DNA from 2 places in the Enterococcus diestrammenae genome. Region 2 is predicted to be linked to the other one. Evidence: riboswitches for the same ligand, from Rfam matches in the RefSeq annotation. Region 2 holds a riboswitch; the other holds the start of a gene.
The links. Region 2 has a riboswitch for fluoride ahead of ACO03U_RS04725 (chloride channel protein). Riboswitches for the same ligand answer to the same signal wherever they lie in the genome.
Positions count from the first base shown of each region.

Region 1: linked by a shared signal. The riboswitch ahead of eno (phosphopyruvate hydratase) and the one ahead of ACO03U_RS04725 (chloride channel protein) in region 2 are both predicted to bind fluoride.

Region 1 is NZ_JBMRGR010000013.1:52,344-68,843, forward strand. Features, by position in the region: gene ACO03U_RS09905 (hypothetical protein) at 1-326, shown strand, start outside; gene icd (NADP-dependent isocitrate dehydrogenase) at 413-1,678, opposite strand; gene acnA (aconitate hydratase AcnA) at 1,762-4,458, opposite strand; gene ACO03U_RS09920 (citrate/2-methylcitrate synthase) at 4,641-6,038, shown strand; gene ACO03U_RS09925 (glutathione peroxidase) at 6,210-6,689, shown strand; gene ACO03U_RS09930 (ammonium transporter) at 6,988-8,694, shown strand; gene ACO03U_RS09935 (basic helix-loop-helix domain-containing protein) at 8,831-9,025, opposite strand; gene ACO03U_RS09940 (helix-turn-helix domain-containing protein) at 9,091-9,666, opposite strand; gene ACO03U_RS09945 (hypothetical protein) at 9,794-10,174, shown strand; gene ACO03U_RS09950 (DUF1648 domain-containing protein) at 10,196-10,501, shown strand; gene ACO03U_RS09955 (SdpI family protein) at 10,582-10,911, opposite strand; gene ACO03U_RS09960 (hypothetical protein) at 11,183-11,377, opposite strand; gene eno (phosphopyruvate hydratase) at 11,409-12,683, opposite strand; fluoride riboswitch at 12,787-12,846, opposite strand; gene ACO03U_RS09970 (Rgg family transcriptional regulator) at 13,282-14,154, opposite strand; gene ACO03U_RS09975 (radical SAM family protein) at 14,482-14,679, shown strand; gene ACO03U_RS09980 (SdpI family protein) at 14,721-15,005, shown strand; gene ACO03U_RS09985 (hypothetical protein) at 15,604-15,906, opposite strand; gene ACO03U_RS09990 (Rgg/GadR/MutR family transcriptional regulator) at 16,218-16,500, shown strand, end outside.
Region 2 is NZ_JBMRGR010000004.1:169,759-186,258, forward strand. Features, by position in the region: gene ACO03U_RS04710 (nucleoside deaminase) at 110-535, shown strand; gene ACO03U_RS04715 (YehS family protein) at 1,223-1,735, shown strand; gene ACO03U_RS04720 (gluconokinase) at 2,006-3,400, shown strand; fluoride riboswitch at 3,473-3,545, shown strand; gene ACO03U_RS04725 (chloride channel protein) at 3,807-5,081, shown strand; gene ACO03U_RS04730 (PTS sugar transporter subunit IIC) at 5,220-6,464, opposite strand; gene ACO03U_RS04735 (helix-turn-helix transcriptional regulator) at 6,567-7,376, shown strand; gene ACO03U_RS04740 (glycoside hydrolase family 1 protein) at 7,477-8,931, shown strand; gene ACO03U_RS04745 (beta-galactosidase) at 8,931-10,940, shown strand; gene yicI (alpha-xylosidase) at 11,033-13,315, shown strand; gene ACO03U_RS04755 (CPBP family glutamic-type intramembrane protease) at 13,721-14,356, opposite strand; gene ACO03U_RS04760 (helix-turn-helix domain-containing protein) at 14,541-15,389, opposite strand; gene ACO03U_RS04765 (LLM class flavin-dependent oxidoreductase) at 15,530-16,500, opposite strand, start outside.

The sequences.
Region 1 (16,500 bases), on a different contig from region 2:
TGCAGATGCTGTTATTGACATTATTGGTTTTGCTCCTCATCTTAAATACAATTGCCAAACATAAAATCAGTAGTCGTTTCTTTTTTGCCGTCGCCTATTGCGCTGCGTGTGTGATTTCCACTGAAGTGCTTATCCATGGCAATCGATACCCAGGGATTTTTGGCAATAGCAGTTTTCAGATTTATTGGTACATTTTGGAAGTGATTCTATGTGCGATATTGTTGAAAAATGATTTTCATAAAGAGGTTTCGCTGGCAACAGGAATCAAAAAACAGGAGACGAAAGCCACGTTAGAAAAGGTTGGCGAGAATGAAAAAAAACGCTAAAAAATAAATAACCGACCCTACGAAGGACTTCCGTCTTTTGTAGGGTCGGTTTTTTTTAATTGGGTACGAAATCCCAAAAGTGGTGGTTATTCGTTGATTATGGTTACCAGTAACTCGCCAAAAGCTGCCGTGCTGATTTTCGTGGCTCCAGTCATCGAATGAGCAAAGTCAGCGGTCACTTGTTTAGTGGTGAGGGCTTTTTCAATTGCTTGTTCCACTAAGTGAGCCGCCTCACCCCAGCCAAGATAGGTTAACATCATCCCAGCAGATAGCAGCAGTGAACAAGGATTCGCTTTGCCAAGGCCAGCGATATCTGGGGCAGTACCATGAGTTGCTTCAAAAATAGCATGACCGGTGTGGTAGTTGATATTGGCCCCCGGTGCGATACCGATGCCGCCGACTTGTGCGGCCAGAGCGTCAGAAAGGTAGTCACCGTTGAGGTTGCAGGTAGCAATGACCTCATATTTTTCTGGATAAAGGAGAATCTGTTGCAACATATTGTCAGCGATGACGTCATCGATAATCAATTTACCAGCTGCTTTAGCCTGCTGGTAAGCCTCGTCGGCCGCGGCTTTGCCAGATTTTTCGGAAATAGCCGCGTATTGGTTCATGGTGAAGGTTTTTTCGGCGTATTCGGTTTCTGCCAATTCGTAGCCCCAATTTTTGAAGCCCCCTTCCGTAAATTTCATGATATTGCCTTTGTGCACCAAAGTGACGGTTTTGTGGCCATTTTCTAATGCGTAGTCGATGGCTGCAGCGATGAGGCGTTGGCTGCCTTCCTGGGAAATTGGTTTGATACCAATGGCGCTAGTTTCCGGGAAGCGAATCTTAGTCACTTGGAATTGCTCTTGCAAAAGAGAAATCAAGGCGTTGGCTTCTGCTGTACCTTTTGCAAACTCGATTCCGGCATAAACATCTTCGGTATTCTCTCGGAAGATGACCATATTGGTTTTTTCGGGCTCTTTCAAAGGAGATGGCACCCCATTAAAATACCGGACTGGTCGTACGCAGGCAAAGAGATCTAGGTCTTGCCGCAATGCCACGTTTAAGGAACGAATGCCGCCACCGATGGGCGTGGTAAGAGGACCTTTGAGGGCGACTTTGGCGGTTTTAATTGCTGTTAACGTGGCTTCTGGAAGCCATTCTCCCGTTTCGTTAAACGCTTTTTCACCGGCCAAGATTTCTGTCCACTGAATCTGTTTTTCTCCGCTATAGGCTTTTGCGACCGCTGCATCGATGACTTTGCGAGAGGCTTCCCAGATTTCTGGGCCAATGCCGTCGCCAGCGATGAAGGGAATGATGGGATCGTTAGGAACGTGTAATTGTTGGTTTTCAATAGTGAGATAACTCATGTAGGAACCCCCGTTTTTGTCAGTATTGATAAAAAAGGCGAATCTGCCGCCGGATAATGACAGATCCGCAGATGCTGCGTGTGTTAGGCTTCGAATTTTTTACGAATCACCATTGGTAAAATGCCTTGGTTTTTCCAATAGCGGATATCAGCAGGGGCATCAAAGCGTAGTTTCACTTGGAATTGCTGCTGGCTGCCATCGATTTTTGTTGCGGTAATGGTCAGTAATTGTCCGACTTGTGGTTCCTCCGGTAAAGGAATAGTGAAAGTTTCTTCGCCAGTTAAACCGAGACTGGCCGCTGTTTGCCCCGCTAGGTATTGCAAAGGCAAGATGCCCATCATGGCTAAGTTGGAGCGGTGAATGCGTTCAAAACTTTCAGCTAAGACGGCTTTGACCCCTAGAAGCTGGGTACCTTTTGCGGCCCAGTCTCGGGAAGAGCCCATGCCGTAGTCTTTTCCGGCCAAGATGATCGCGCCATCCCCGGCTGCTTGATACTTCATAGCAGCGTCATAGATGGACAAGGTCTCGCCAGTAGGATGATACTTGGTAACACCGCCAGAGGATCCTGGGATGAGCTGGTTTTGTAGGCGGATATTGGCAAAGGTTCCCCGCATCATAACCTCGTGATTGCCCCGACGCGAGCCATAGGAGTTGAAATCTTTTGGTGCTATCCCGCGAGCTTTCAAAAAGCCTCCCGCCGGTGAATCGATGGCAATATTGCCGGCAGGTGAAATATGGTCGGTGGTGACGGAATCTGCTAATTTGGCTAAGACGGTCAAGTTTTGTAAGCTACCTTGTTGCGGTAATTCCCGCGTCAAGCCAGCGAAGAATGGTGGATTAGCGATATAAGTCGAATCCTCGTTCCAGTCGAAACAATCCCCGGTGGCCGTTTCGATTTCATTCCACCGTTGATTGGCATCAAAAAGATGGGCGTAAGTTTCTTTGTAAGCTTCTGGTCCGACATATTTGTCGATGACGGCATTGACCTCAGCGGCAGTCGGCCAGAGATCTTTTAAATAAATGTCTGCGCCAGCTTGATCTTGACCAATCACGTCGGTGGTGAGATTGGTCAGGATGCTGCCGGCTAAGGCATAAGCCACTACTAAAGGTGGTGAGGCGAGATAGTTGGCTTTGATTAATGGATGAATCCGTCCTTCAAAATTACGATTGCCTGAAAGGACGGAAGCCACCAATAAGTTATCCGCCTCGATGGCTTCTGTCACCGGTTCGCTTAAAGGACCTGAATTTCCGATGCAAGTCGTACAACCATAGCCGACGTTATAGAAACCGAGTTTTTCCAGATAAGGCAAAAGCCCGCTGTCTTCCAAATAGGCGGTAACGATTCGTGAGCCGGGAGACAGAGAGGTTTTCACATAGGCGGGGACTTTCAAGCCTTTTTCCACTGCTTTTTTTGCCAACAGTCCCGCGGAAATCATCACAAAAGGATTGCTAGTGTTGGTACAGCTAGTGATTGCGGCTAAGGCAAGATCACCGGTTTTGAGGGTATCTGGATAAGCCAGATCAGGATTTTTCTCCTGCCAATGGATTGGCGTCGTTTTTTCAAGTTCTGTAGCTGGTAAGCCAAATCCTTTAGGTCCGACTTCAGCCGTGACAGAAGCGGTGAAATCCGCTGGCACGTCTTCTAGAGAAATCCGATCTTGCGGACGTTTTGGTCCGGCTAAGGATGGCTGGATGGTGCTAAGGTCTAACTGGATAGTTTTCGTGTAAGTTGGTAAGTGGCTGGCATCGTAAAAAAGCCCATTTGCTTTGGCATAGCTTTCAACGGTATCAATCAGTTCAGGGTCTCTACCGGTGGTCCGTAAATAGTTGAGGGTTTCTTCGTCAATTGGACAAAAACCGCAAGTCGCACCGTATTCTGGGGCCATATTGGCAATGGTCGCTCGATCAGAGAGGCTGAGTTTTTGATAGCCAGTACCGAAATACTCTACAAATTTGCCAACCACTTTCTCTTGCCGTAACAACTCCGTCACGGCCAATGCCAAATCAGTGGCTGTGGTACCAATAGGCAGTTCACCGCTAAAGTTCACCCCGATAACCTCTGGAGTTGGAAAATAGGAAGCTTCCCCTAAAATAGCGGCTTCCGCTTCAATTCCGCCCACGCCCCAGCCTAAAACCCCAAGACCGTTAATCATGGTGGTGTGGGAGTCTGTTCCCTGTAAGGTGTCGGGGAAAATCACCGTTTTTCCACTAGCTTCATCGGTTTTGCTCAAGATGACATTGGAAAGCTTTTCGATGTTTACTTGGTGAATAATGCCGGTTTCTGGCGGAACGACTTCAAAATCTTTGAAGGACTGTTGGGCCCATTTTAAAAACTGGTAACGTTCGTGATTTCGCTCAAATTCTCGCTGTGTGTTGAAAGCCAATGCTCCTGGCGAACCGGCACAATCGACTTGAACGGAATGGTCCACGACTAAGGTTACCGGAATCTCAGGGTTGATGGCTTTGGCGTCCCCACCTAGCGCCACCATCGCATCTCGCATAGCTGCCAAATCCACGACAGCTGGCACGCCGGTGAAATCTTGTAAAATAACTCGCGCTGGTTTAAATGGCACAACGCCGGTTGGAGCTGCAGCCTGCCAATTGGCTAATTCGCCAATGATCTCGTCGGTAATCTCTTCATCGCGGTTACGAGCGACAGACTCCAATAAGACACGAATGGCGTAGGGTAAGGCGGTCAAATCTGCTGAAAATGCAGTCGTAACTTGCTTTAAATCACAGTAAATCAGGTCTTTATCGGCTAAAGTATTTTGCCATTTCATGAGCATAAGCCCCTTTCTCCCTTAAAAATGTCAGTTGGTATAATTATACGTTGACGGTGCATAAATGTAAATAGTCGAAATATTATTTCTTTTTAGAAAAAATGGTGGTATAATTATCGGTAATACAATCTGTCACGATACAGAATATTTTTTCGGTAAAAGGGGTGTTTTGCGTGAGTTTAATGGAAAAAAAGTTGCTAGACTATCCAAGTTTGGCTGCGCGATGTGAAGAAGTTGATTGGATAGATGTGAATAATTATACAAAATATAACGTTAAGCGAGGCTTGCGAGATACCAATGGTAAGGGTGTTTTAGCAGGTTTAACAACAATCTCCACGATTTATCCGCAAAAAATCGTCGATGGCCAACCAATCCCAGGAACGGGAGAACTGCGCTACCGCGGGATTGATATCAATGAACTGGTGAAGGGCTTTGTGGGGGAAGGCCGTTTCGGGTTTGAAGAAGTTGCATTTTTACTCCTTTTTGGGGAGCTGCCAACACCGGCAGAATTGCGAGATTTTTCCCAGCTACTGGCGGACAAACGCACGCTACCTACTAATTTTGTTCGGGATGTGATTATGAAGGCGCCTTCTGCTGATATTATGAATAATCTTTCAAGAAGCTTGCTGACATTGGCATGTTACGATGACAAAAGAGATGATGTAAGCGTAGAAAATGTGTTGGAACAATGTCTGATGTTAATCGCCGTCTTTCCGATGCTGGCCGTCTATGCCTATCATGCCTACAACCACTATGAGATGGACGAAAGCATGTACATTCACCGACCAGATCCAAATCTAAGTACGGCGGAAGCGATTTTGACGATGCTACGCCCAGATAAGAGCTACACGAAACAAGAAGCGCAGACGCTGGACATGTCCCTTGTACTGCATATGGAACATGGTGGCGGGAATAATTCTACCTTTACGACGCGAGTGGTGACTTCCAGTGGTACGGACACTTATTCGACAATCAGTGCAGCATTGGGTTCTTTGAAAGGGCCAAAACACGGTGGGGCCAATATCAAGGTGACCCACATGATGGAAGATTTGAAAGCCAACGTAGCTGATACCACTGATCCCGCTCAAGTCCGTCAATATTTAGAGGATATTTTGGATAAAAAAGCCTTCGATGGCAAAGGGTTGATTTATGGGATGGGCCACGCTGTTTATAGCGACAATGATCCTCGAGCAGCGATTTTTAAATCCTATGTCTCCAAATTAGCTGAAGAAAAAGGACCGGAAGAGCAAGCCGAATTTGAACTGTACTCCTTAGTAGAAGAATTGGCACCAAAAATCATCGGTGAAAAGCGAAAGATGTTCAAAGGGGTCAGCGCCAATATCGACTTTTTCAGCGGTTTTGTCTATGCCATGTTAGGCTTGCCTCGAGAACTTTATACACCGATGTTTGCCATCGCTCGGATTGTCGGTTGGTCGGCTCATCGCATCGAGGAACTGATCAATACCCAAAAAATCATCCGTCCAGCTTATATGGAAGTCTCCGAGGATCGAGAATATGTTGCGATTGACGCTCGCGAAGCTGTAGAAGCAAAAGCTGACTTGTCAGGAGAAGCCTCTTGAAAGAGGATAGATGAGTAAAACTTGTGGTCTGTTCAGCGTTTCAATCAGTCTCCCGTACAAAAACTTGTGCGGGATTTTTTCGTGTCACTTCTGCGAGGGCGATTCTTTGTGATTGCTGCTCGCCTTCGTTACAATCAAAGGGTAAAGCTTCGTCATAAAGGAGGAATTGCCATGAGTATCTATGATTTTCAAGTAAAAGATGTCCAAGGGCAGCCGGTTTCTTTGGCGGATTATCAAGGAAAAGTCTTGCTAATCGTCAATACGGCGACAGGTTGTGGCTTCACACCACAATATGAAGGATTGGAAAAACTTTACCAGGACTATCGGGACCAAGGCTTCGAAATTCTTGATTTCCCCTGCAATCAGTTTGGCAATCAAGCGCCAGGAACCAATGAAGAAATCCAAGAATTTTGCCAGTTGCGGTATCACACCACCTTCAAAACTTTTGGCAAAATCGAAGTGAATGGTGAAAACGAGGCCCCCTTATATACCTTTTTGAAAAAGGAAAAAGGTGGCTTGGTGGGTGCTGCGATTAAATGGAACTTCACTAAATTTTTAATTAATTCAGATGGGGAAGTAGTTGAACGCTTTGCCCCACAAACAACACCGGACAAGATTGGACCGGAGATTGCGAAACTATTGGGTCAGTGATTAGGTAATTTGGTGGTGCTGTGACTGAGTTGAGATCTGTGTTGCTAAGTGTAATGGGATTGTATAATTTCTTTAATTCGACACTTCTCTATCGTGGAGAGGTGTTTTTTTGTTTCTATGTCATGTTTTATTACATATCTCGAATAGAAAATTGTAAAAATAGTCGTAATTCCCGAACAAAACTATTTTATACGTAATAAAAACTAACATCTTTATTGAAGAGCTTAAAATGCCATGGTATTTTTGATTTAGGAAGAATTTTCTGACGATTCAAAAAAGTGGAAAAGGGAGTGGTTTTATGTTTTCTTCGGTGGATGTGATTTGGACGTTGGTTGCGGCATTTTTGGTATTTTTCATGCAAGCAGGCTTCACCTTGGTAGAAGCTGGTTTTACCCGAGCGAAAAATGCTGGGAACATCATCATGAAAAACTTGGTGGATTTTTGTTTCGGTTCCGTTCTCTATTGGCTTATTGGTTTTGGCATTATGTTTGGAACCCAAAGCGCCATCTTTGGTGGGATTCACATTTTTGCAATGGACTCTTTTGAATTTGCGATGCCGACACCGGCTTACATGTTTTTCCAAACGGTGTTTTGTGCGACGGCAGCGACGATTGTTTCTGGCGCGATGGCGGAGCGGACGGAATTTAAAGCCTACTGTGTCTACAGTGCAGTAATCAGTGCCTTGATTTATCCAGTATCGGGTCACTGGATCTGGGGCGGTGGCTTCTTGGCAGAGATGGGGTTCCATGATTTTGCCGGATCGACAGCTGTTCATATGGTAGGGGGCGTGGCAGCTTTCGTCGGCGCAGCAATTCTCGGGCCTCGGATTGGCAAATATAGTAAATCTGGTAAAAGCTTGGCGATTCCTGGTCACAACTTGACTTTTGCAGCTTTGGGAGTTTTCATTTTATGGTTCTGCTGGTTTGGCTTTAATGGCGGCTCTACCACTTCTATGACTGGTGACGACACGATGATTTTAGCCAGTAACGTCTTGGTAAATACCAACTTAGCAGCGACTTGCGGGACCTTGTCTGCTTTGGCTATCTCTTGGGTGAAATACAAAAAGCCAGATGTCTCCCTGACTTTGAATGGGACGTTGGCAGGGCTGGTGGGTGTCACGGCTGGCTGTGATATGGTGTCCGCTGGTGGGGCTGCTGTGATTGGTCTGGCAGCTGGAGCGTTGATGCTTTTCGCCGTTGAGTTTATCGATCAGAAATTACGCGTGGATGATCCAGTAGGGGCAGTGGCTGTTCACGGTGTTTGCGGCGCCTTTGGGACTTTAGCAACAGGTTTATTGGCGATAGATGGCGGCTTGTTCTACGGCGGTGGCGTATCCTTTTTGGTAACCCAAGCCATCGGTGTCGCCGTGACGATGCTATGGGTCGGGGCTACGACGTTTGTCCTCTTTTCTGTCATCAAAGCAACAATCGGCTTGCGGGTTTCTCCTGAGACGGAAATCGCTGGCTTGGACAATGTGGAACACGGCTTACAAAGCGCCTATGCTGGCTTTAACGTTCAACCGGAAAGTGTGGTAGAACTTGCTCTAGCCACTGGAGAAACCATTCGAACGACGACTCATACAGCTACAAGTGCACCGACGAGTACGTCTGTTGCAACAGACTATAAAAACGACGATACTGGTAAACTCACCAATGTGGCAGTGATCATCAATGAAATTAACTTGCGAAAAGTACAAGAAAAACTTTATGGTATCGGTGTAGAAGGCATGACCGTCACTCCAGTTCTAGGGCACGGTGTTCAAAAAGGACAAACCGAACTCTATCGTGGTTCAGAAGTTGCTGCGGAACTTCTACCGAAAGTCAAGGTGGAAGTCACCGTCAGTCGCATTCCGGTGGATCTAGTGGTTGGAGCCATCAAGGAAGCTTTGTACACTGGTAAACCAGGGGACGGCAAGATTTTCGTCAACCAGGTGGAAAATGTCATTCGGGTTTCCAACTCAGCAGAAGGCGATGCTGCGCTACAAGGATATGATGTGAAAAACTAAAACTGGTTTCAAACTTAGAATCTTCCCCAGAATTTGCTAGGCAGCAATACAAATCAACAGGAAATGAAAAATGCACCGCCGTCCAAAAAAGTGACGGCGGTGCATTTTTCGGTCTAAAAGCTCTGATAAGCGATAACTATTTTTCTGAATCTTTTTGGTCAGCTTTTTCATTCCAACGATTGGGACTCCAAACCGAGCCTTCCAGAGACACTTGTAAGCTTTCGTTATCATCTTCAAGTTCTTCAATATAGTCAATTGCTGCTTGCAAAATACGTTGGTACTGGGGTTCTTGGATGGCTTTTAGTTGTTCAGCAAGCCAAGTATTGCGCATTTTTATCACCTCAAGCCTAGTCTACGAGAATAAGACGGTGAAACCAAATTCTTTGCTTGCGGTAATTAGTGATTGACCAGCGTATAGACTAAGAGGGCCAAGATTCCTACCACAACCGCACCCCAGATTAATTTTCCAAGAGGGTGGCTAGGGTTGATGGTGACCCCGGGACCAAACGCCTTGGGAATGAAAAGAGCTGTCGAGGTATTTTCCTTCTTGCTGTAGGAAGCGTAATAAATCAGATAGCTGGAAATCACCAAAGGAACGCACAGCACCAACATCCCCAAGGCAAAGATCCGCTCGCTGATAGCTTCACGGAAGAAGAAACTGGCTGCCGCTAAAAGGATGAGCGCTAGTTGGGTAGCGCCGGCAATCAGCTGAATCAGTCGGTCTTTTCGCTTGTTTTCGATAAGTTGATAATCTTCTTCGACTTTTTCTAGGTAATTAGCGTCGCCTTTGAGCAGATAGTCCAAGGACAAACCCACTTGGTCACTGATGGCAATCAGGGTGGGGATGTCGGGGAAATTTTTGCCGTTTTCCCAGTTTGAAACCGTCTGACGAGAAACGAATAAACGATTTGCTAGCTCCTGTTGGGTCAGACCTAGAGCTTTACGGCGTTCTTTAATAGCTTCGGCAAACATCAAATGTGACCTCCAATAGATTCAAAATAATTGCTAGAAACCTTGGTATGATAGGAATGCAAGAATCCCTTGCTTGTAAACTTATCATAGTTATCTATAATGAAAGATGCAGAAAGGTGTGTTGTTCATGGGGTGGATTATTCAACGGGTGGATCGCTACTTTTTAAAATTACGTCTTGCCAATGGGGTGCTGACCCTTGGTGCGGTGGTTTTCATTCTTCACCTTGTTAGTATACTCCCACAAACCATCCCCATCCAGTTGTCTCCGATAGAAAATCAGTTTCTCGAAGAATATCGGATTGGTAATTATGGCAATAAGCTGGGATTGTTTTTCTTGCCGGCGTTAGGCGTTAGTTTTTCGCTACTTTTTATGCGAGATTGGCCGGCAAAAGCATACGGGCGATACAGCGAGAAAAGTTTCTTGCTTCAGCTTTTAGTGTTGTTAACCTGGGGGCTGTTTTGGGTGGTATGTTTTTATTATTTACTAGTGCTAGTACAGTGGCGTTAAGTTTACGAAATGGAGGATGAAATGATGAATTTATTCTTTTTAAATATGAGTTATCGTAAAGCTTTTTCACTAGTCCTTGCAATAAGTTTGCTTGTGGCAGTTGTTTTTCTATTCTTTTTACCGGAGCAAGTACCAATGCAGTGGGGAATCGATGACCAGGTGAACTACTACGCGCCAAAATACTTGGCGGTTTTAGTTATTCCCGTAGTGGCAGGGATTTTGGGAGGAAAGGGACTGGCAAATCAAAATTTTGCTTATCTTGGGTATAGTCTCTTGAGTATCGTGGTAACTAGTGGGCTATTTGTTTTTATTTGTGTGACTTATTAAGGATGCCTCGAAATAAATAACCAATAAAACAAGCGTGTTTTCCATCAGGGAGACACGCTTGTTTAGGGTTATAACACGAGCTAATCCGCTAACATCCGATCACAATGAAAATACAAAATCAGGTAAAGGATGGCGGGTACGAGACACTCTAGCAGTATGACTGCTATTACAGTATTCCCAGCCCCTCGAACAATCAAGAAGATCTCCACTGCTGTAAAAATTACACCAATCAAGAAGCTGGGCAAAACTAACCGTTTGGCAAAAGCGATCATTTCTTTTTGAGCCAAATCCCAATTTGCTTGAGTTTTCTTAGCTTTCGGACTTCGAAAACCATACCAACGATTAATGCGTTTTTCGGGGGTCATGTCGGCAATCAGAAGAAAGGTTAGAGCGGTGAATAAGGAAATCATGTTCAGCACCTCCAGTGGTGAGTAGCCGGGTTTTTCTGAATATAATTATACCGCGGGGAGCTAGTGGGTTCAAATACATGCTTATCTTGGCATTGGGAAAGAGGCCTAAATGGGAAGTGACTATTTGATAGGATAAGGAAAAATTTTCGCTTGCGCGGATAGCCTCGTGCTGCAGCCAAAAAAATCAGACAGGTTGCACTGTCTGATTTTTTTGCCATTTATTGAAAGTTACTTGATGTCACTGGCATTTTGAATAGTACCTGACTGAGTTTTAGTCGTTAGGTACCTTGCGAAATTGTTGATAGTATTGAGAAACAAAGGATTTTTCAAAAGCTACAAAGTCGGTATAGTGGAGTGGGATCTCATTGCGGTCATCTTCCCATTTTTTCAGTGCAAGGCGTTTGGCGTCAGCGATTAAATCGGCCTCTTCCAAAATGCGAGGGCCATTTTTTTCTTGATAGAGCATGGGATTCACCTCGGATTCTTAAGGGATATTTTTATTTTTGGGGGAAATGAGCTAGGCTAGCAAAACCTTCCAATTCTTCTTCAATCCGCAGAAATTGATTGTATTTTTCCACTCGTTCGCTACGGGCCATGGAACCAGTCTTAATTTGGCCGGCATGCATGGCTACGGCAAAATCAGCGATGAACGTATCGCCAGTTTCACCAGAACGGTGAGAAATCATGGTATTGTAACCATTTTTGCGAGCTAGTTTAATGGCGTTAATCGATTCAGAGACTGTTCCAATCTGATTGAGTTTGATCAAAATAGCATTGGCTACACCACGATCGATGCCTTCTTGAAAAATAACTGGATTGGTGACAAAAATATCGTCGCCCACTAGTTGAATCTTGTCTCCCATGGCCTCAGTCATCGCTTTGAAGCCATCCCAGTCGTGTTCAGAAAAACCATCTTCAATGGAAATGATAGCTGGATATTTTTTGACTAATTCCTGATAGTAATGAAGCATTTCGTCAGAAGTAAGTTCTTTGCCTTCAAAATGATAATGTTTGTTTTCATCAGACCAGAATTCACTAGAGGCTGGGTCTAAGGCAATCGCAATTTCTTCGCCAGGCACATATCCGGCTGCTTGAATCGCTTCATACAACGTTTCAATGGCTGTTTCGGTATTGCCAAGTTTTGGAGCAAAACCCCCTTCATCCCCGACGGCTGTTTCTAACCCTTTTTTAGCGAGGATTCCTTTCAATGTATGGTAAATATTGGCGATTTTTTCTACGCCATCACGGAAGGAAGTACGTTTTACTGGTGTAATCAAAAATTCTTGGACATCAATGCCACTGTCAGCGTGGACACCACCATTGATAACGTTAAAGAAAGGTTGTGGTAATTCTAAATCGACGCCACCAAGGTAACGATATAGCGGAACTTTTTTGCTAGCAGCTGCAGCCCGGGCGACAGCCATCGATACGCCTAAAATGGCATTGGCTCCGAGTCGGCCTTTGTTAGCTGTGCCATCTAAGTCAATCATGATTTGATCGATCTTTTGTTGATCAAAAGGACTTTGTCCAACTAACGCGTCTTTGATTTCAGTATTGACATTAGTGACTGCTTTCAGGACCCCTTTTCCTTGTAGACGGTCGCCTCCATCCCGTAATTCGACAGCTTCACGGTCACCAGTCGAGGCACCTGAGGGAACTTCTGCACGACCGAAGGAGCCATCTGAGAGCCAAACATCTGCTTCTACAGTAGGATTACCGCGGGAATCGAAGACCTCGCGTGCTCTGACATTTTCGATGGTAATTTGTGACATGGTAATTCCTCCTATTTTCATTTTTTGGGGGGATGATTGAAAACAAAAAAATGACACCTGTTGCTGAAGTTTTTTGTAGATTGCAAGGCAACTCAAAGAAACTTCAGCAACAGGTGTCATCAGCATTTCAGCGGTTATAGGGAACACCATCCCTCATTTAGTTCATCTATCATTCTAGCACGATTTGTGGCGGTTGACAAATAAGAACCCTCAAAGGGCGCTGCTACTAGCAGGTCATGTCCTCAGTAGTTTCTGAAACTATTACGTTTGTTGAGTAAGAAAAAATGGAACTATCTTTGGTTAATGGTAAGAAGTTTAATCATCAATAAGTAGAATAAAGGAAGTTCCAAATCCTCTGAAAATAAAAAAATCACCCAAAACCTTGATACACAAGGCTTTGGGTGAAGTGTAATGAGATTACATTAATTTGTTGTAGAATAAAAATCCGAGTATTGTTTGATATCATATTAGTATGGTTTGTTGATGCAACAGTCTTTTTAACTAGTCTGATATTGAATGATATGAAGGGATATTTTTTGAAACTAAGGTAAAAACTAAGGTGAAAATTGAAGTGTGGGGCACATATGAAAGGGACTAACTACTGAGTCCCTTTTTTTGTGGCTTCCTGTATACAATTTTCTATGTCTTTCATATTTTGCACATCATCCTCATATCCTAGTAATGATAGCATCTCAATATAAACAGTGCTATCCATCTCAAAATTGCCAATAACTGAATGGTACAAAGCAGTAAAAAACTTCCAATAAATTCGACCTTTCATAAAATCACTATCTTCTGACTCATCATAAAGCGCATCTAGAAGTTCTGGAGTTTTACCGTAGGACTTTCTCTCGAAAGAAAGTATAAGTGAGTTAACCAAAAATTTAATCAATACAAGTTTGTACTTGTAAGAGTTTTTAAATTTTTCAAATTGGGTTAGTACATCATTTAAATTGAATAGCAAATAATTATCTTCAAATAAGGAAAGACAATTTGTATACATTGCTAATTCAAAGTATCCCCAATCAGATACTTTTTCTAGATACGTATATAATGTCGTAATTTCTTGCGTTGTAACACTAAGAAGGAGTTGATTCCTTTTAGGTATTTTTGTGATTACTGATTTTAATTGAATGATTAAGTATAAGTAGAAGATATCTTTAGATTCAGCATACCTAGTTTGTAAATCTTCCAGATAATTCTGTATAGCGGTGTCATTAGATAAGACATTTTTGAATCTTATTCTGAGAGCTTCTTTGTCACTGCCGTGAAAATTGCTATATTCAAATTGATACTCATCCATTTGGATGTTCATTCTTTCAAGATAGGTCCATAAAGTATCAAAATCAATTTTAGCTTCCTCGTTCTCAAATCTTTTTAAGGAACTAACTGAACTACTAGATACAACCAAATCAGATCGAGAAATGCCTCTATCTTTTCTCATCTTTTTAATCAAAAAACCATGTTTCATAGATTTATTTCCTTTCATTGGCTCATTTTTGCCACTTATCTGAGTAGGATAATCAGCTTGATATAATTGAAAAAAAATAAAAGGGAGGTAATAAAATGTTTGCTATTCTATTAGACTTTTTAGGGTGGGAAGTAGTTCGTCCAGATTAATCACCATTCCAACAATTTATCGTAAGAAATAATAATTCATTTTATTTCTATCTTCAAGTATTGTGATTTTTTTAACAAAAAAATTAAGAGTTTTCGTAAGAAGGAATATGCAATATTCAGTTAAAGCGAATACAGATTGTCATTGTTGAATTTGAATATTTAGAATGGAGGTACTTTGATGGCTAACATACTAGAGTTGGGAAAAATTGCGGTAGGACCTAGCCAGATTTCTTTTGATATCACATATAGATGTAATTTTCGCTGTAAGCATTGTTACAATGCCAGCGGACTAGAAAATTGTTTTATTGAGAAGGGAGATGAGATTCAATCTTATTTGCATGAATCTAATTTTATTAAAGAGGCGTATGTAATATGATTTCTTTCATGAATTCATTAGCTTTCTTTTGGATATCTAGAATGATACCTGAAAAAAAAATTAATAGTTTCATCGGCTTTAGAACAAAAAAATCGATGGAAAGTCAGGAAAAATGGGATAGAGCTCAAGAAGAGATGATTAACTATTCAAGAAAATTGATATTTCCATCAATTATATTTGGTATCCTTTTTTTTCTGTTAGAAATATATTTTTTATTCGTATATGGATCAGAAAACCTTTTTGCTGTAATAATGGTAATTGAAACAATTATCTCAGTTTTATTGTTTTTCAAAATGTATAATCATGTATCAAGAAGCATAACATGATAAAAAAAATGTGAATATATGCAAACGAGAATCCTATTTCATAAATACTGGGGTACAAAAAACTGCTTTTTTCATTATAATTTTCGTTAGTTTTTCCATATTCATTTAAAATATTATAGGGTTCTATAACAAGGCGTTCGTTCATTTATGTGGGAAGTGAGGAACGCTTTTTTGGTGTATCAATACTTTCACAATACAAACAATGGTTAGTTTAGATTCCAGAAAAAATGTAGGACATACGAGAAATGAACTAGATAAATCTTTTAAGGAGGCAGAGAAGAGGATATTATCTCAAGTAACTAATAAGTCCAGTAATAATAAGTATCATAGAAAGAAGTAGTTCAATAAAAAGACGTATTTATTTTTCATATTTAAGTTTTTTCCAGAATTTTGATATTTAGGAATTAGAATTCTAGGCGCATTCGTAAAGTACCTACCCGTGTTTTTCTTTCTTCACAACATATCTGGTATTGTCAAAAGTGGGAAAAGAAGTAAGAAAAATCCTAATAGAATTAACATCGCACTTGTTACTCTTTATTTATAGACTGGTTTGATTTGGAAGAATAAAAGAATCACATTAGTTTTTATTCTGTTCAGATCAGAGTATTCCAATACTAATCAACGCTATCCCAGTGGCTAAAAAAATAAAGCCACAAATTTTTATCAATCTTCCTCTACTAGAATTTCGAGAAGAACCATTAATTGAAATAAATGTTAAGAGATAATCTTGCTTCAAAACTAAAATAAGTAGACTAGCTATTACAAAGGCAATTCCTAATAATATGGTCATTAATTCCGTTGTGATTGTACCGCGTGTTTCTAAAATGATTGGTACCAGAATAATACATACAAAAAACACTACAACTAAATATCTCTTTATCTTATCTTTTAATGTAAACAAGCTAACCATCTCCTTTGAGAAAATACAACTGCTATCTTAATTTTTTCTTTTTTTAGGTGTTTCACTATTTCAGCAGTTACTGTTTAACTATCACAAAAAATAAGTTTTTACATAAAAATATTTCCTTGTAATACTATCTTAGTATACCATTGTGACTTCACCTATCAAACATACATTAATCATAAAGCTAACCTGCTCAATGGATTATCCCTCCTTTACTATTTGATACCTGTACTATACAATGGGGGCGAAATATTGATGGTTTTTGCCCAAAAAATGGGCATCACATTTATTAATGAAGGGTAGATTTCATGGAACCTAATAAGCTATTAAAATCATTGCGTAAAGAACGAAGTGTATCTCAAAGCGATTTAGCTAACGGTATATCCGCAAGGAATACCCTTGGTAACTATGAAAAAGCTGGTACTTCGATTAACTTTCACATACTAAGAATGTATTTAGAAAGATTAAACGTATCAATCGAAGAATTCGATTTTCGTAGTCCGCTTCATTCTGAAAACCCAAAAAAGATTCTCTCAACAACTTTAAAAAATTACTATTATCATCAAGATTTTAAACAATTGATAAACCTGT
Region 2 (16,500 bases):
ACTATTCAAGAGAATCAAATCACTTTAACACTAAACTTAAAGTATAACTTTCTATTGTGTAATTATGAAAGGAGATTTCAAAATGGTACAACATCCAAGTTAGCAAATTATGTCTCAATTGATTAAACGTCAGTGGAATCTACATTCAATTCAAGCAGCCGTCGTGAATTCTAAAGGTGAAATCTTTTCGATTGGTGAAACTACTGTAGCAGACGATCATGATCCAACTGCTCATGCAGAAGTGAATGCCATTCGAAAAGCCTGTCAGCAACTTGGCACTAGTGAGCTGCCTAAAGAGTATTGGTTATACTCTACATTTGAACCGTGTCCGCTTTGTAGTTCCGCGGCAGTATGGGCTGGAGTTGAGGGTATTGTCTTCGCTAATAACTCAAATTTCAGAGGAAAGGAACAAAACTGGTCTTTTATTTCGTGTAGGGAAGTATTGGAAGCAGGTGCATACATACATGAGGTTAAATTAGTTTCAGATTTCATGATTGATGATATAAAAGGGTACTTTACTCGTCACGATGAATAGGAGCCATTCGTATTGAAATTGTGTATATTTGTAGAAAATTAGACAAACAAATATCTATTATCTCTATAAACTGCAATCCTACATCTATTTGTGGGATTGCGGCTTTATTTTTGGAGGGATAGCTATGTTTGAAAAAAGTGAACAACGCTTTTTAACATTATTCATCAAGGAAGGAGTGCTCCTAGAACTTCAACTATATGAATGGTGGTTGAAAGACCGGTCTTAAATAACAGCTAGCTTAGAGCCTGAATTGTTTGTAATTCAATTTAAGAAGAGGTAATCAACGAGGACGAAAACAGGGGAATAACTAATTAGATGCCACACAGAGAGCTAGACACACTATGTTTTTTATTCGTAAGTTTTTTATTTGTTCACCAAATTCCATGAAGAGCTCCTTTCTATCGATTGACTTGATTATAGGTAGGTGGGGCTTTTTTTCCTAGCAAGTATTGCTTGCATGGGGATAAAAGTAAGGAAAGGATTGCTTTCTGGATAGTATACTGGTTAACTAAGGGGTTTGCCAGTATCAATCATTTTGACTAGATTAGAAGGAGACGTACGGAGGATTTACTTAAGGGATTCTAAAAGGGCTTATCATGTGGGATGGGATTAGTTATACTTAGGGAGTTACTGGGAAAAGCCCACGATAGAAATACACAACTGATACATGAACCAAGGGCGATGAAAATGAATAATAATGATCGCTTGCTGCGATTGCGTTATGCAATCGATCTCAAGGATAGTGATATGATCAAAGCTTTTGAGTTAGGTGGCCTTACGCTGACAGGAGAGGAAGCGCGGGCTATGTTGACAAAAACGCAAGATAAGTGGGTAGACCATGCCGAAAGTAATGTGTATGAAAAAGCAGTCAACAATCAGATGCTGGATGCTTTCTTAAATGGGTTGATCTTATTGGCGCGGGGGCCGCAAAAAGAGCATTCGGTAGAGAAAACACCGCCACAAAATAAGGAAATCAAATATATCAACAATGTCTTACTCAAGAAATTAAAAATTGCCCTCACGATGACGACCGAAGACATCTTGGCTATTTTTGCAGAGGTGGAACTTTTTCCATCAAAAAGTGAAATTGGGGCTTTTTTACGTAAGGAAGGTCAGCGAAATTTCAAACCTTGTGGCGATAAATATATGCGGAATTTTCTTAAAGGGCTGGGGTTGTATAATCGGCGTGTGAATTCGTAATACTCGTGAAAAGGTAAGCCTGGGCTCTAGTTCTGATTGCTAATATGAGTAAAAGTTTTTCATCAAAAAAACCAACTATTGATATTCAGATAGAAAGAGTGGTTTAGTTACACTTATGGGTATGAGCGTCGTTACGACATTACTGACTTATCAATTTGTTGGCGTCATTTTTTGACGAAAACCAGTTAGTGGGAGAGAATAGATGCCTGAAGTGGACAAAGTAGATTAGCAACAACTCTTTTTCGGAAAGGCAAAGATTAGGTGAGTGGGATGCAAGCGTATTTTTTAGGGATTGATGTGGGCTCCACAGCGGTGAAAATAGCCATCATTAGTGAAGGGGTTAGTTTGTACCAAAATAGTGGCAAATTGCTGACCTATCATGGAGAAAATGGTGCTAAGTATCAACAAGCTTCTGAAGTCCTTCAGGTAGTCGAGCAACTTATTTTGGAGTTGCCGGCTGATTTGCGTAAAAAAGTGAAGGCAATTGGCTTTAGCGTGGCGATGCATAGCCTGATGCCGTTGGTGGCGGGTCAGTTTCAGGAACTTTTCCTCTGGTCCGATCAACAAGCGACTTCGGTGTTAAGCCAGTTACCTCAAGAGATGAGAGAAACCTTTTATCTGCACAGCGGTACCCCGATTCACCCCATGTCGCCTTTTGCGAAAATTTTATATTTCCAGCAAAGAATGAGTTACCCCTCTGGGACTAGCTGGTGGGGCTTAAAAGAACTGCTGATGGTTCATTTTACGGGTAAGGTGGCGATCGATGTGGCGACAGCTTCGGCTACGGGGCTGTGTTCACTAGCGACGGGAGATTGGGATGATGATATCTTGCATTATTTAGGAGTTTCTCGCCAGCAGCTCGCCCCCATTGTCCCCGTGAATCAAAAATTTACCCTCACGAAAGATTGTCAAAGACGATATGGATTGGGAGCAGATGTGGCTGTCTTTTGTGGTGGCAGTGATGGTTGTCTAGCGGCGTATGCCGGTTTGGCCACGACGGGTCTTGCTAATAGTTTGACAATCGGAACTAGCGGCGCATTACGTGCCATTGGTTCGGAAGTTAAGTTAGATAGTTTACGACAAAATTTTTGTTACCGCCTGACGGAGACTCTTGTTGTCACTGGCGGCCCTTCAAACAATGGTGGCAATGTACTGGCTTGGGCAAGCCAGATTTTTGGCGAGGCAACGAATTTTTATGACGAATTACCTACCGTCCTAGCAACTACTGAGATTGGCGCAAACGGCGTGAAATTCTACCCGTTTTTGAGTGGTGAGCGGGCACCATATTGGAATGCACAACTCACAGGGGGCTTTCAAAATTTACGGATTACCACGAAGCGACGGGAGCTGATTCGTAGTGTGTTGGAAGGGCTGCTGTTAAATCTTCGTAGTTTAAAACCAGCGATTATCGGAAATGGCCCGGTAAGTTTCAGCGGTGGTTTTTTTGAAACGCCAGAACTGGCCCAACTGGCAGTGGATATTCTCGGCAATCCAGCTGTTTTGTCTAAGGAAAACGAACCTATTTTTGGCCTGTACGCCTTGCTTTTTGGTGAGAAAAGTACCGCTGCAGCACCAAATTCGCAGCAGCTGATTGTTCCAAATCCAGTGGCGCAGCAAGCTTATGAACGCCTCCACCGGGATTACTTTGCAGATCTTGAGGGCTAGGTTAGATGATGAATGCTCGCTCGCAATCTATTTGACAAGTCCTTTTCGATATGATAAAAATGAGAACGTACAAATGAATAAGGGAATGAGTGTCTCCCTTGGATTATCCAAAACTGCCCAAACAGCTGATGACTTCTACAAATCGTCTATTTGTAGAACCCTCAGCTTTTTTTATTGACTAAGGTATTGTAAAAATATCTGATTTTACGGACTAGCTTAGTTACGATAGTGGGTTTGACTGACGCCAAGAGGGAAAGTCTGGCTGGCCGCTGTGATTTTAGGCGAAAGCAATCCTTGATAAAGGACGGTTGGTTGCTTACATCTTAATTTTCGGAAACGAAACGGGTTTGCTGGGGCTATCTAATTGGAAAAAGCGAGACTCATTCACGCATTAGAGAGGAAAAAAATGATGAATTTAAGTGGGATTGAAAAAAAAAAAATCAAAGAGCAAGTGATCCTCTGGGGGTTAGTCGTTCTTGTGGCGACCTTGATGGGGGTGGTTTCCCATCTGTTACTTTTAGCGCTACATACAGCGACCGACTTTCGTGAGAATCACAACTACTTATTACTAGTGTTGCCTTTGATCGGGGTACTGACAGCTTTTGTCTATCAAAATTTTGGGCAAGGCTCGCAAAAAGGCAATAACTTGATTATTGAGAGTACCCAAAAAGAAATTCATGTCCCTTTTCGTATGGGGATTTTCACCTTTATCTTTACCATCTTGACGCATTTATTTGGTGGTTCGGCTGGTCGTGAAGGTTCGGCAGTCCAAATCGGTGGGGTGCTAGCCAATCAAGCAGGAAAACGCGTGGGTTTGCCTTTTGACATGCGTAAGAAATTGATTCACGCAGGAGTTAGTGCTGGCTTTGCGTCGATTTTTGGCACACCTTTAGCTGGCGCCTTTTTTGGGATGGAAATCGTCTATATTGGAAAAATGGAGCGCTCTTCTTTGATTTACTGTTTTTTCGCCGCTTATTTTTCCAATTTTATTGCGAAAAGTTTAGGAACGACTCATGATTTGCACCAGATTGTGGACATGCCGACAGTCAGCGTTAAGGTCATCGTCGTGGTATGCCTTGCAGCGGTTTTGTTTGGAATCTTTGGCTTTTTATTCTCCTTTGTGGTTTCCGCATTGAAGCAATTTTATCAAGCCAAAATCAGTAATTATTTAGTTCGCGGGTTTGTCAGCGCCGCAATTTTTGTTGCTTTGATCCTGCTGTTTGCTGGTCAAAAGTATGAAGGCCTGAGTTTGAACATCATGGATGAGGCTTTCCTGGGAAAATCAACCTTTTTAGATCCGGTATTAAAGTTGCTGTATACAGGGTTGACTTTGGGCGCAGGCTTTCAAGGGGGAGAAGTGACACCTTTGTTTGATATTGGCTCCAGTTTGGGCAGTAGTATTGGTACGTGGCTAGGGATCTCGCCGTCTTTCTTAGCAGCTTTGGGACTGATTTCAGTCTTCGGTTGTGCCGCCAATGCGCCGATTACTACGATTATGTTGGGCATCGATTTGTTTGGCGTCCAAGCCTTGCCTTATTATGCCATCGCTTCATTTATCAGCTATAGCGTGACTGGTCATCATGGCATTTATGGGTCACAAACAGTCAGCGTTCCTAAACACGTCTTCTTGCAAGACCATGTGGGGTATCGGCTGAGTGAAATCAAAGAAAAGAAAAATTAGCATGAAGCGACAGATATAGGGTTTATCAGAGCAATCCGCTTAGAATAAAAATCACACCTACTTCACTGGTTATTAATCAGAGAAATAGGTGTGATTCTTTTTTATGAAGACTAGCTATTGGATAATTTTTGAATTAGCTTATTCAGCTAATTCACTTTGTCTCTCGGCTTCTAACGCTTGATGGTCACAAATTTTAAAGAATGGCCAGTATGCGACGATGGAAATCACTAATTGGATAAGTTGCCAAACTGGTGCTCGCCAGTCACCACCGGTAATTAAGAAACCATTAATCAGGGTTGGTGTGGTCCATGGTACTTGAGCTACCACCATGCCAATCAAACCAGCTTTCATAAGGAAATAAGTAATTCCTTGTAAAATCATTGGGACAGCAATAAAAGGAATCATCAAGGTTGGATTTAAGACTACTGGGAAACCAAACATGATTGGTTCACTGATTTGGAAAACGGCTGGCACCAAACCTAACCGACCTAATTGTTTGTATTGTTTGCTTTTTGCAAAGACCATACAGATGACTAAGCCTAAAATCGCACCTGTTCCACCGATATTCATCCCAAAGTTTAAGAAACCATCCGCAGTGATGTGAGTTGGTGTTTTCCCAGCTGCGACATCGTTAATGTTACTCGTTAAAAATTGGAGATAAACAGGGGAAGCAACGGCACCAAGAATATTGTTTCCGTGGATACCAAGAGTCCAGAGTAACAAAGTCAAGAAGAGCATGAATTCCATACCCCAGAAGCTATTCAAGCCAAAGACAAGTGGTGAGAAGATTGCTTGGATGACATCATTGATTTGAATATTAAGAACCACTCGAATCAGCCAGAAGAACAAGAGGGCAGCTGATCCGGGAATCAATGAAGCAAAGGAATTCGCAACAGCTGGTGGCACCGATTCAGGCATTTTGATGACGATGTTACGTTTGATGAAAAAGCGCATAATTTCACTTGAGATAATAGCAACAATAATAGCAGTAAACATACCTCCAGAACCTAAAGTAGAAGGATCAATCGCGAAATCTTTATTTAACATACATAATAAGAAAGCGATGGCGCCGACAGCGGTTCCAGTTAATGGGTCGATTTTATTGGCTTTGGCTGATTGATAGCTCATACCGATGGCTACGATGAGTGCCAAAATGCCAAAGGTTACGTTAACAGGTGCCTGTAGAATTCCTTGAATTGGGGCTATAGTATCGTACCAACCATTAATTGGTAGATTCCCAATAATCATAAAGATACTACCGAAAACCGTAAATGGTACAGTGATAATCATACCGTCTCGTAGGGCTACCAAGTATTTCATGTTACTAATTTTAGCTAATGCAGGACTAAATTTGTTCATAAACCAATTGGACAACGTTTTCAACTTTATTTCCACCTTTCGATTTGTGTATTCACAATATCAAAATTCGATGGTATTGTAATCAAAGATATTTCTAACTAAATACCAGAATTTGAAGGTGATATTATGCGCTATAGTTTTAAAAATAAGGATCGTTCACTGCCAATCTATATTGATAGTATTGGCTACGATTGGGACCAAGAGGCGATCAATCGACCAAAAGGCTATCCGTATGTCCACTGGTTACAGACTCATGAAGGCCGCGGCATTGTCGAATTGAAAGATCGTAAAATTATTCTAGAAAAAGGGCAGGGAATCTTGATAAATCAAGAAGTTCCTCACCGCTATGAAAAAGATCCGAGTTCTACTTCATGGAAAACGTCTTATTTTACTTTTGGGGGTTCATTGATTAAAGAAATGACGATGGTGCTGGGAATTCAGCAATATCGCTATATTGATACACCAGATCAGGATTTGTTACGCTTTGTCGAACTAAATCGCCAGGAGTTTCAAAAACCATTGGTGGATAACTACCAATCTTCACTATTGGTTTATGGCTTTTTATTAAAGATTAAGAAATATCAAACTCACAATCCTAAGAATCAGGAGCTTAATGAACGAATCATTCAGCCCATCTTGTCACTAATTGAAACTGACTATATGAAAGAGTTAAGCAATGAAGATTTCACACAGGTGACCAATTACAGCGTTCAGTACATTCTCGAAGTGTTCAGGAAAATTCAAGGAAATTCACCCCACCAATTATTGACTAACCATCGCATCTTAAAGGCGAAAGAACTATTGCTGAATCATCCAGAATATTCGGTGGAAGAAATTGGCGAAATGGTGGGCTTTAATACCAACAGCTATTTTATTTCCACCTTTAAGCAAAGCGAATATGTGACTCCGGGCAAGTTTCGAAATCTGTATCATTAATCACATTCAATTTGTAGTATTTTCTTGTAAATATCCGTAATTACAAATCCGAAAACAGATGCTATGGTTAGGGTGAGAATGATTAGAAACGGAGAATACTATGAACACTGAAAACGCTATTCAATTTCCAGAAGGATTCCTGTGGGGGGCGGCTTCAGCTGCTTATCAAGTAGAGGGAGCGAGTGCTGAAGGGGGAAAGGCACCTTCAATTTGGGATACTTTTTCGCAACTTCCCGGTAAGACCAAAAACGGCACCGATGGCAAGGTGGCAGTGGACCACTATCATCGCTTTCGAGAAGATATTCAATTAATGGCAAAAATGAATTTGAAAGCCTATCGCTTCAGTTTGGCGTGGAGTCGCGTTTTACCAAATGGAGAAGTCAATCAAGAAGGATTAGACTTTTATGGGGCGCTGATTGATGAGCTTATCGCAAACGGGATTGAGCCGGTTGTCACTCTCTATCACTGGGATTTACCGCAAGCTCTTCAAGATGAATATGGTGGCTGGGAATCACGGGAGACGATTCAAGCATTTCTGAAATACGCTGAGGTTGTGTTTAAAGAATTTGGTGATCGAGTGCGCTATTGGGTCACCTTTAACGAGCAAAATGTCTTCACTTCATTGGGCTACCGTTGGGCTTCTCATCCTCCTAATGTCTCTGATATGAAGCGGATGTATCAAGCCAATCATCTTGTCAATTTAGCCAATGCCGAAGTGATTTCCCTGTGTCATCGCTTGCTGCCAGACGCTTTGATTGGTCCTAGTTTTGGCTATGGGGAAGTGGTACCCGAAACTTGCCATCCCCAAGATGTGGTGGCGGCCATGGATGCAAATTTATTCAACAATGACTGGTGGTTGGAAGTTTATTGTCGTGGCACCTATCCCCAACGGATTATGAATGTTTTGAAGCAATTGGACTTGGATTTTGAAGTGACGGCTGCCGATACGGCAACGTTAAAAGCTGCGAAACCGGACTTTCTCGGAATTAATTATTACCATGGTGGAACCGTGCGCCGGCCATCGGCAACTGTTACGAATGAGAAAAATCTTGAGATGACCGACCCGTATTTAATGGCTGCCGATGGTCAAAAAGAAACGCCGGAGCACCTATTGTTTCAGTCTGTCAGCAATCCCTATTTAGCAAAAACAGATTGGGGCTGGGAAATTGATCCAGTTGGGCTGCAGATTGCCTTGCGAAACGTCTATGAGAAATACCAACTGCCAATTTTTATTACTGAAAATGGTCTTGGTGCTTTTGATACTTTGACCTCAACTGACGAAATTGACGATGATTATCGGATTACTTTTTACAGAGAGCATCTGTTGGAATTAGCCAATGCGATTGCTTGTGGTGTGCCTGTAATTGGTTATTGTGCTTGGTCCTTTACCGATTTGTTGAGCTGGTTGAACGGATATGAAAAACGCTATGGCTTTGTTTATGTTGATCGGACAGATGAAGATGTCCGGGAATTGAAACGAATTCCGAAAAAAAGCTATTTTTGGTATCGTGATTTGATTGCTAAAAACGGACAGCAATTGACGGAGGAGAAATGATGACGGATTATTCTTCGGGAATTTTATTCGGGGGCGATTACAACCCTGAGCAATGGGAAGAAAGCACTTGGCAAGATGATTTCGACAAGCTCTCCCAAGCCCAGGTGAATAGTGCCACCATCAATGTTTTTTCATGGCCGTTATTGGAACCAGCAGAGGGTGAATACGACTTTGAGCAATTGGATCGCATCATGGCGCATTTAGAACACAATCAGATTTGTGTGGTCTTAGCAACGGCGACGGCTGCTGTACCTCCGTGGCTAGCTCACAAGTATCCTGAAGTGATGCGCACAGATATCAATGGTATTTTGCAACGCCATGGGAAGCGACACAACGCCTGTCCCAATAGCCCTATTTTTAAAAGAAAAAGTAAAGCTTTGGTGGAACGCTTAGTCGCACGTTACCACACGAATTCGCTGATTACTCACTGGCATGTCTCAAATGAATATGGTGGTACTTGTTACTGTGAAAATTGTGCTAAAGCTTTCCGTGTTTGGTTAAAAGAACGTTATGGCACACTGGAAGCGGTGAATCAAGCTTGGAATAGTCATTTTTGGGGCCATACTTATGGGAGTTGGGAGGAGATTAATCCTCCGATGCGAACCAGCGATATTTTTTCTAGTGGAAAACCGGTTTTAGGCGGTGCAGCTCTTGATTACCGCCGCTTTCAATCAGATAGTCTCTTAGAAAACTACAAAATGGAACGAGACATTATTCGGAAATACGATAGCAAACGTCCAATTACTACTAATTTCATGGGGAGTCAAAAGGATTTGGACTATTTCAAATGGGCACCGGAATTAGATGTAATTGCTTGGGATAACTACCCTAGTTTGGATACGCCAGCTAGTTTCACTGCATTTTCCCATGATTTAATGCGGGGACTCAAGCATCAACCCTTTATGCTAATGGAGCAGACGCCTAACCAACAAAACTGGCAGACTTACAATGCGTTAAAGAAACCAGGGGAGATGCGGATGCTCAGCTACCAAGCCTTGGCACACGGGGCCAATACTGTCCAGTTTTTCCAATTAAAGCAATCTCGTAACGGAGCAGAAAAGTTTCATGGGGCACTGCTTTCTCATAGTGTTTCCACCCAAACCCGGGTATTTCAAGAAGTAGCTCAATTAGGCGGGGAACTAGCCCAGTTACCGCAAGCATTAATTGAAAGTGAGATTCATCCAAACGTCGCCCTTATTTTTGATTGGGAGAGTTATTGGGGGTTGGAGAATTGTATTGGTCCGACTACCCAGTTGGACTATGTTGCTAGTGTCTATCGCTATTACCAAGCCCTTTACCAACAAGGCATTGCGGTAGAAATTGTGTCCAAACAGGATGATTTTTCCCCTTATAAATTGTTGCTGGCCCCGTCAATGTATATTACCACTGATGAGGTGACTGAAAAGATCAAGGCATATACGGCAGCGGGTGGGGTTTTCTTGACCAATGTGATGTCTGGCTTAGTCGATGAGACAGACAATATTCATCTTGGTGGCTATCCTGGCCAGTGGCGGGAGCTGTTAGGACTTACTATTGATGAAATCGACGCACGACCGGCAGCACAAGCCGTCACCTTACACTCTGCTACAGGTATTGTCGGTCAAGGAAGGACCTTGTGTGATTTGATTACCCCTACGACAGCCCATTCGTTGGCTTGGTACGGGGATGAAACCTTCTATCAAGGACAGGCTTGTTTGACCGCCAATGAGTATGGCACAGGCTGCGCTTTTTATGTGGGAACTTATCTTGATGATCAAGGACTGGCTTTTCTGATGACCCAAGTATTAAAAAGGTCGCAACTAGCAGCCAAAGCAGCTGGCGAAGTGGAAATCATGACTCGGACCACTGAAAATCAATCCTTTACTTTTATCATTAATACTGGGGAACATCCGCAAAAAATCATGAATCCATATCCTGATGCTTATGAACTGTTGACTCAAACAAATAGCCCAACTGATTTGGAGTTAGCGCCTTTTGCGGTGATAATTTTGCAGCAAGACCATGAATGACGCCAAATTTAATAGTTTTCCTAAGAAGCGTTAGACGAGGGGTTCCATGAAACAAAAAATAATCAATCTGATTTTGAAAGGAGCAGGTTCCATTGAAATATTCTGACGGTGGTTGGCTTTTAAAAGAGGGCTTTGAAGTAAAATATGCGGTCCATGTATACGATGTACAACAACAAGCAGACAAACTTATTTTATATCTGCCTTATTCCCATGTTGCCCATAAAGGGGGCACTTTAGACGGTGGCTTGCTGACGATGGAAGTTACGACTCCCCACGAAGATGTTATTGCGATAAAAACCTACAATTACAAGGGAATACAAAAACAAAATCCCCATTTTGAAATCACTAAAGGGCTTGTGGAACCAGCGATTTCTGAAGATGAGACGACCTATCGCTATCAAGCAGGAAAACTTGCCTTGGTGATTACTAAAGGCGAAGATTTAACCATGAGTTTCTATTATCAAGATCGCTTACTTGTGCAAAGTTTCCCTCGCAGTAAGGCATATGTCGTCGACCCAGATGGCCGTCCCCATATCAGCGAACAACTATCCTTAGGGGTAGGGGAGAAAATTTATGGCTTGGGGGAACGTTTTACAAATTTTGTAAAAAATGGTCAAAGCGTAGATATTTGGAATGCTGATGGTGGGACTGGAACGGAGCAAGCTTATAAAAATATCCCATTTTATCTTAGCAACCAAGGTTATGGTGTTTTTGTCAATTCGCCAGATAAGGTAAGTTTTGAAGTTGGTAGCGAAAAAGTATCTCGTGTTCAGTTTTCAGTGCCTGGCGAAGAGCTGGAATACTATGTCATTGCTGGAGATACTTTGAAAGCTGTTTTGGGAAATTACACAGATCTGACTGGCAAACCAGCTTTGCCACCGGCTTGGTCATTTGGATTATGGTTAAGCACTTCTTTTCTAACAGATTATGATGAAGCAACCGTTAATTCATTCGTAGATGGCATGATGGAACGGGATATTCCCTTAGAGGTCTTTCATTTTGACTGTCTTTGGATGCGGGAATATGAATGGTGTAACTTCACTTGGGATGAACGTACCTTCCCAGATCCCATCAATATGTTACGCCGCTTAAAAGAAAAAGGCCTAAAAATCTGTGTTTGGATCAATCCTTACATTGGTCAGAAGTCACCGCTTTTTGACGAAGGTATGGCTCAAGGGTACTTCTTAAAACGCGGGAATGGCGACGTTTGGCAGTGGGACAAGTGGCAAGCGGGGATGGCGATTGTTGACTTCACGAATCCTGATGCGGTTGCTTGGTATCAAGGAAAATTAAAAACTTTACTAGATATGGGCGTTGACTGCTTCAAAACCGATTTTGGTGAGCGGATTCCCACAGATGCTGTCTACTTTGATGGTTCTGATCCTGAGAAAATGCACAATTATTACGCATACTTGTACAATGAAGTCGTGTTCGATCTCTTAGTCGCAGAAAAAGGACAGCAAGATGCCGTTGTTTTCGCTCGTTCAGCATCGGTGGGATCGCAGAAATTTCCAGTTCACTGGGGTGGAGATAGCACTAGTGATTACCCATCGATGGCGGAAAGTTTGCGCGCAGGGCTTTCCTTTGGGCTTGGTGGCTTTGGTTATTGGAGTCATGATATTTCAGGATTTGAAGCCGGCGCTGATCCAGATCTTTACAAGCGTTGGACGCAGTTTGGTCTCTTATCTTCTCACAGTCGTTACCATGGAAGTTGGCAATACAAAGTGCCATGGCTTTATGGCGAGGAAGCGGTGGCTGTCACTCGGTTCTTTACGAAAATGAAATTGCGTTTGATGCCTTATTTGCAAAATCAGTCGGTAAAAACAGCTGCTAGTGGTGTACCAATGATGCGGCCGATGGTATTGGATTTCCCTGAAGATATTGCCACGCATGAATTGGATCGCCAGTACATGCTAGGGGATGGCTTACTGATTGCGCCAATCTTTAATCAAACTGGTCAAGTGCAATTTTATGTACCAGAAACAGCTGGGGATTGGCTTGACTATTTGACAGGAAAAGCCTATGCTCCAGGAAAATGGTACCAAGAAACTTGTGACTATTTCCATTTGCCAGTGTTAGTCAAACCAGGTACGATTTTGATTATGGGTTCAAATGAGGGACAGGCGGAGTATGATTATACCGAAAATGTCGAAGTAAATCTGTTCAATCCCCAACTCGCAATCCCTTATACAGAAACGGTTTGTGATACATCAGGTAAGGTTGTTGCGACGATTACTTGCCAAATGCAGAATGAGACATTAGTTGTCGATAACCCAGATCATTTGTCGGGCAGTCTGGTCTTGCACTTGCCTGATAGAAAAATGACGTTTGATTTAACTTCGGGTACAACAGAGCGATCTTTAACTACCAAATAGTGATATTTCAAACCGCTAGCTTAGTCTGGCGGTTTTTTCTAGGGTTTCAAGCGAATCGTTAGTTAGGTTAACTGATTTTTTCGAATGGAAGTTGTAGCGTTGGCAGGTCATGATAAGTTGACTCGGTTTCCCCAAAAAAGGTGGCTGCGATTGCTGTAACGAAGAAGGTAACAAAGACTGTGATGTTTTTGTGGCGGAAGACATAAAAGCATCACAGTCTTTGTTATTTTCCTAGGGGGGATTGCTAACCTAGTCTCTATTGTTTTTATAATATCAAGTCTAACTATGTTTGGCTTCAGGGACTAGCGCTCTTCGGAATTAAGGGGGAACCGACTCATGATAAAGAACATCGTATGGCGGTTCCCCCTTAATTCTCGATAGCTAAACGAATTCGTTCGGCCTTTCTTATTGCTGAAAAAGCAACAGCAATAAGAAGCTCAGGAGGTCGAAACAGTAATGAATCGCAAAACTCGTGAGGATGGATTGGGAATTTTGGTAGCTCTGATTGAACCAAAAACGGGCAGATCCTTGAAGGAGGATAACTTGAATGATGGTGAGAAGGATGGAACCATTAAAATAGGTCCAGTAATGAATTAACCCAAAAATCACACATACCAGCAAATTGGCTACTAGGGGTGTCACAGAGCGTTTGAATAATTCATAAAAATAGATGCTAAACAATTCTTCTCCCAATAACGCAAAAGGCATAATCAGAAAGAAAAAATAAAGCGGACTGTTTGCAACAGCATTGCCTTTATGCAGGTGTGTGATGGAGACGATCGCGAGGGACAAGACTGTCGAGGTTAGAACGGTGAGTATCAGATATTTGAAAAAATTTTTCCAAAAAGCGACGGGCTTTTGAAAGAGCTGGCGGTAGCCTTGGGAACCAAAAACCAATAGATAGGCGATTGTACCAAAAAATAGTAGTGAGAAGTAACCTAAATTGGGAATAGCAAACCATTGATTTAGCTGATCGATGAGATAAAATCCAAGTACAACCAAACCGGTAGCGATAATTGTGGTATATGAAATTTTTGACATATAGTCGTCCTCCTGACTGATGGTGAAAAAATCTTTTTTAATCGAGTGATAAACAGTGGCATTTGCGACAAAAACGGCTGCTTTTTTCTTGGGACATTTTGATTGACTAAACTTTTGACTGTCATTGTTTTACCACGAATCGAAAAGAATTTTTCAGCAGGTCTGAAATACTGGACCAAAAACCTTAAAGAAGGCTCCTCATTTCTTCAGCCAGACTACCATGATCCAAATCAGTCAGGAGTTGCAACATTTGTTGAATATCCTGCTGGGCGGAAGCATCGCCCCTTTTTTTTCGAAGGACGGCTTCGAAGTATTTACCACAGAGTCGTTGAAAAAACTGTTCATAGCCGGTACTGAGTAAAAATAGCTGTTGAATTAAGACCTCAGCATAATCAAGTAGATTATCGGTTAAGGTTGCTTGAATCAGATTGACTAATAAGGTACAAAAAATATCCTTGCCACGATCGTAGTTTTGATAGCGAGGAAGGGATTTTGATAGCTGCTTGAAAAAAAGTAGTTGTTGTGGCGCTTCAATAAATTCTAAGGTATTGGCAAATAGTTGAATTTCTTGGAGCGTCCAAGTCTGAAGCTGAGATAAGTAACTGACAATCGTTTGGCGATCTTCTGGTAAGACGACGGTCGGATCGTATACACCTGTTTTTGCAGCCGAAGCGATAATCCGAATCCGGGAACGAACTTCCGCCAAATGAACGGTAGCAATGCCTTGAGGTTCATTTTTCAGTTGGTCAAAAAGCTGCTGCAAAGCCGTAAGATCATGACGATTGCTAGCTTGTGAGAAGCGAGCACGATAGCTGGATTGTGGGTTGAGATGATAATCGGCACCAATATACAGAAATTCATCTATATCCAAAGATAGCCGTTCCAAAATATCCAAAAGGAGAGTCGCCGAAATACTATGGTTGCCCTTTTCAAACTCAATAGCATAAGATTTTGAGACGATACCAAGATAAACTTCTTTTTGCGATAACCCTTTACTGAGTCGGATTTTACGAACCACTTCCCCGTGAAACATCAGCTCACCTACTTTCATTTTGCTGGCTGTAGAATAGCATATTTTTAGTGAAAAAGACGAGTCTAGCGCTTTAGCCAGCAAACAAAAAACGCAGGCAAAGGCGATCAGGAACATCGATTGCCTTTGCTTGCGTCTGCTCATTAGCGCCAACCAGCTTGTGGGGCGACATCTTTTAAAATGGAGTCCAACAGGTGAATGTTGTACTCCACCCCGAGTGTATTCGGGATGGTTACCAAGAGGGTGTCGGCTTCTTTAATCGCTTCATCTGCGGCTAGTTCTTTGGCTATTTTGTCGGGTTCGCCGGCGAAGGTTTTGCCAAAGATGGTCGGATTTTGATGATAAGCTAAAAAGCCGACGGAATCATAGTTTGCTTCTTCATCTTGATGACCGAATAATTGACGATCAAGGTCAGTGGTAATGGGTTGAATAGAGCGAGTTACTAAAGTTCGGGGTTCAAAGTCATGTCCTGCTTCTTTCCAAGCTTTTTTATAAGCCCGTAGCTGATTGGCCTGTTGGATATGGAAGGGTTCTTTGCTTTCGTAGTTGACCAAGGTGGAAGATTGCAGATTCATGCCATGTTGGGCAGCCCAGATAGCTGTTTCCTGTGAGCCAGCTCCCCACCAAATTCGTTGGCGCAAGCCTTCTGCATAAGGTTCTAGGCGTAATTTACCCGGTCCTTGGGGGAACATTGGTTGGGGATTGGGTTCGGCAAACCGTTTCCCTTCCAACAGATTCAAAAATTCCAATGTGCGATTGCGAGCGATGTCTTTTATTTCTTCTTCGCTGTAATTATAGCCAAAGTATTTCCAACCATCTAAGACTTGTTCCGGTGACCCACGACCGACCCCTAATTCCACTCGGCCTTGTGTAATAATGTCCGTCAAGCCGGCATTTTCGGCCATCATATAAGGATTTTCGTAGCGCATATCAATCAAACCAGTGCCGATTTCAATCTTACTGGTGCGTGCCCCGATGGCTGCCAGTAAAGGAAAGGGTGAACCGATTTGGTCAGCAAAATGATGCACCCGATAATAGGCGCCATCGATACCGATTTGTTCGGCAGCCATTGCCAATTCAATGGACTGTAAATAGGAATCTTCTGCAGTTTTCA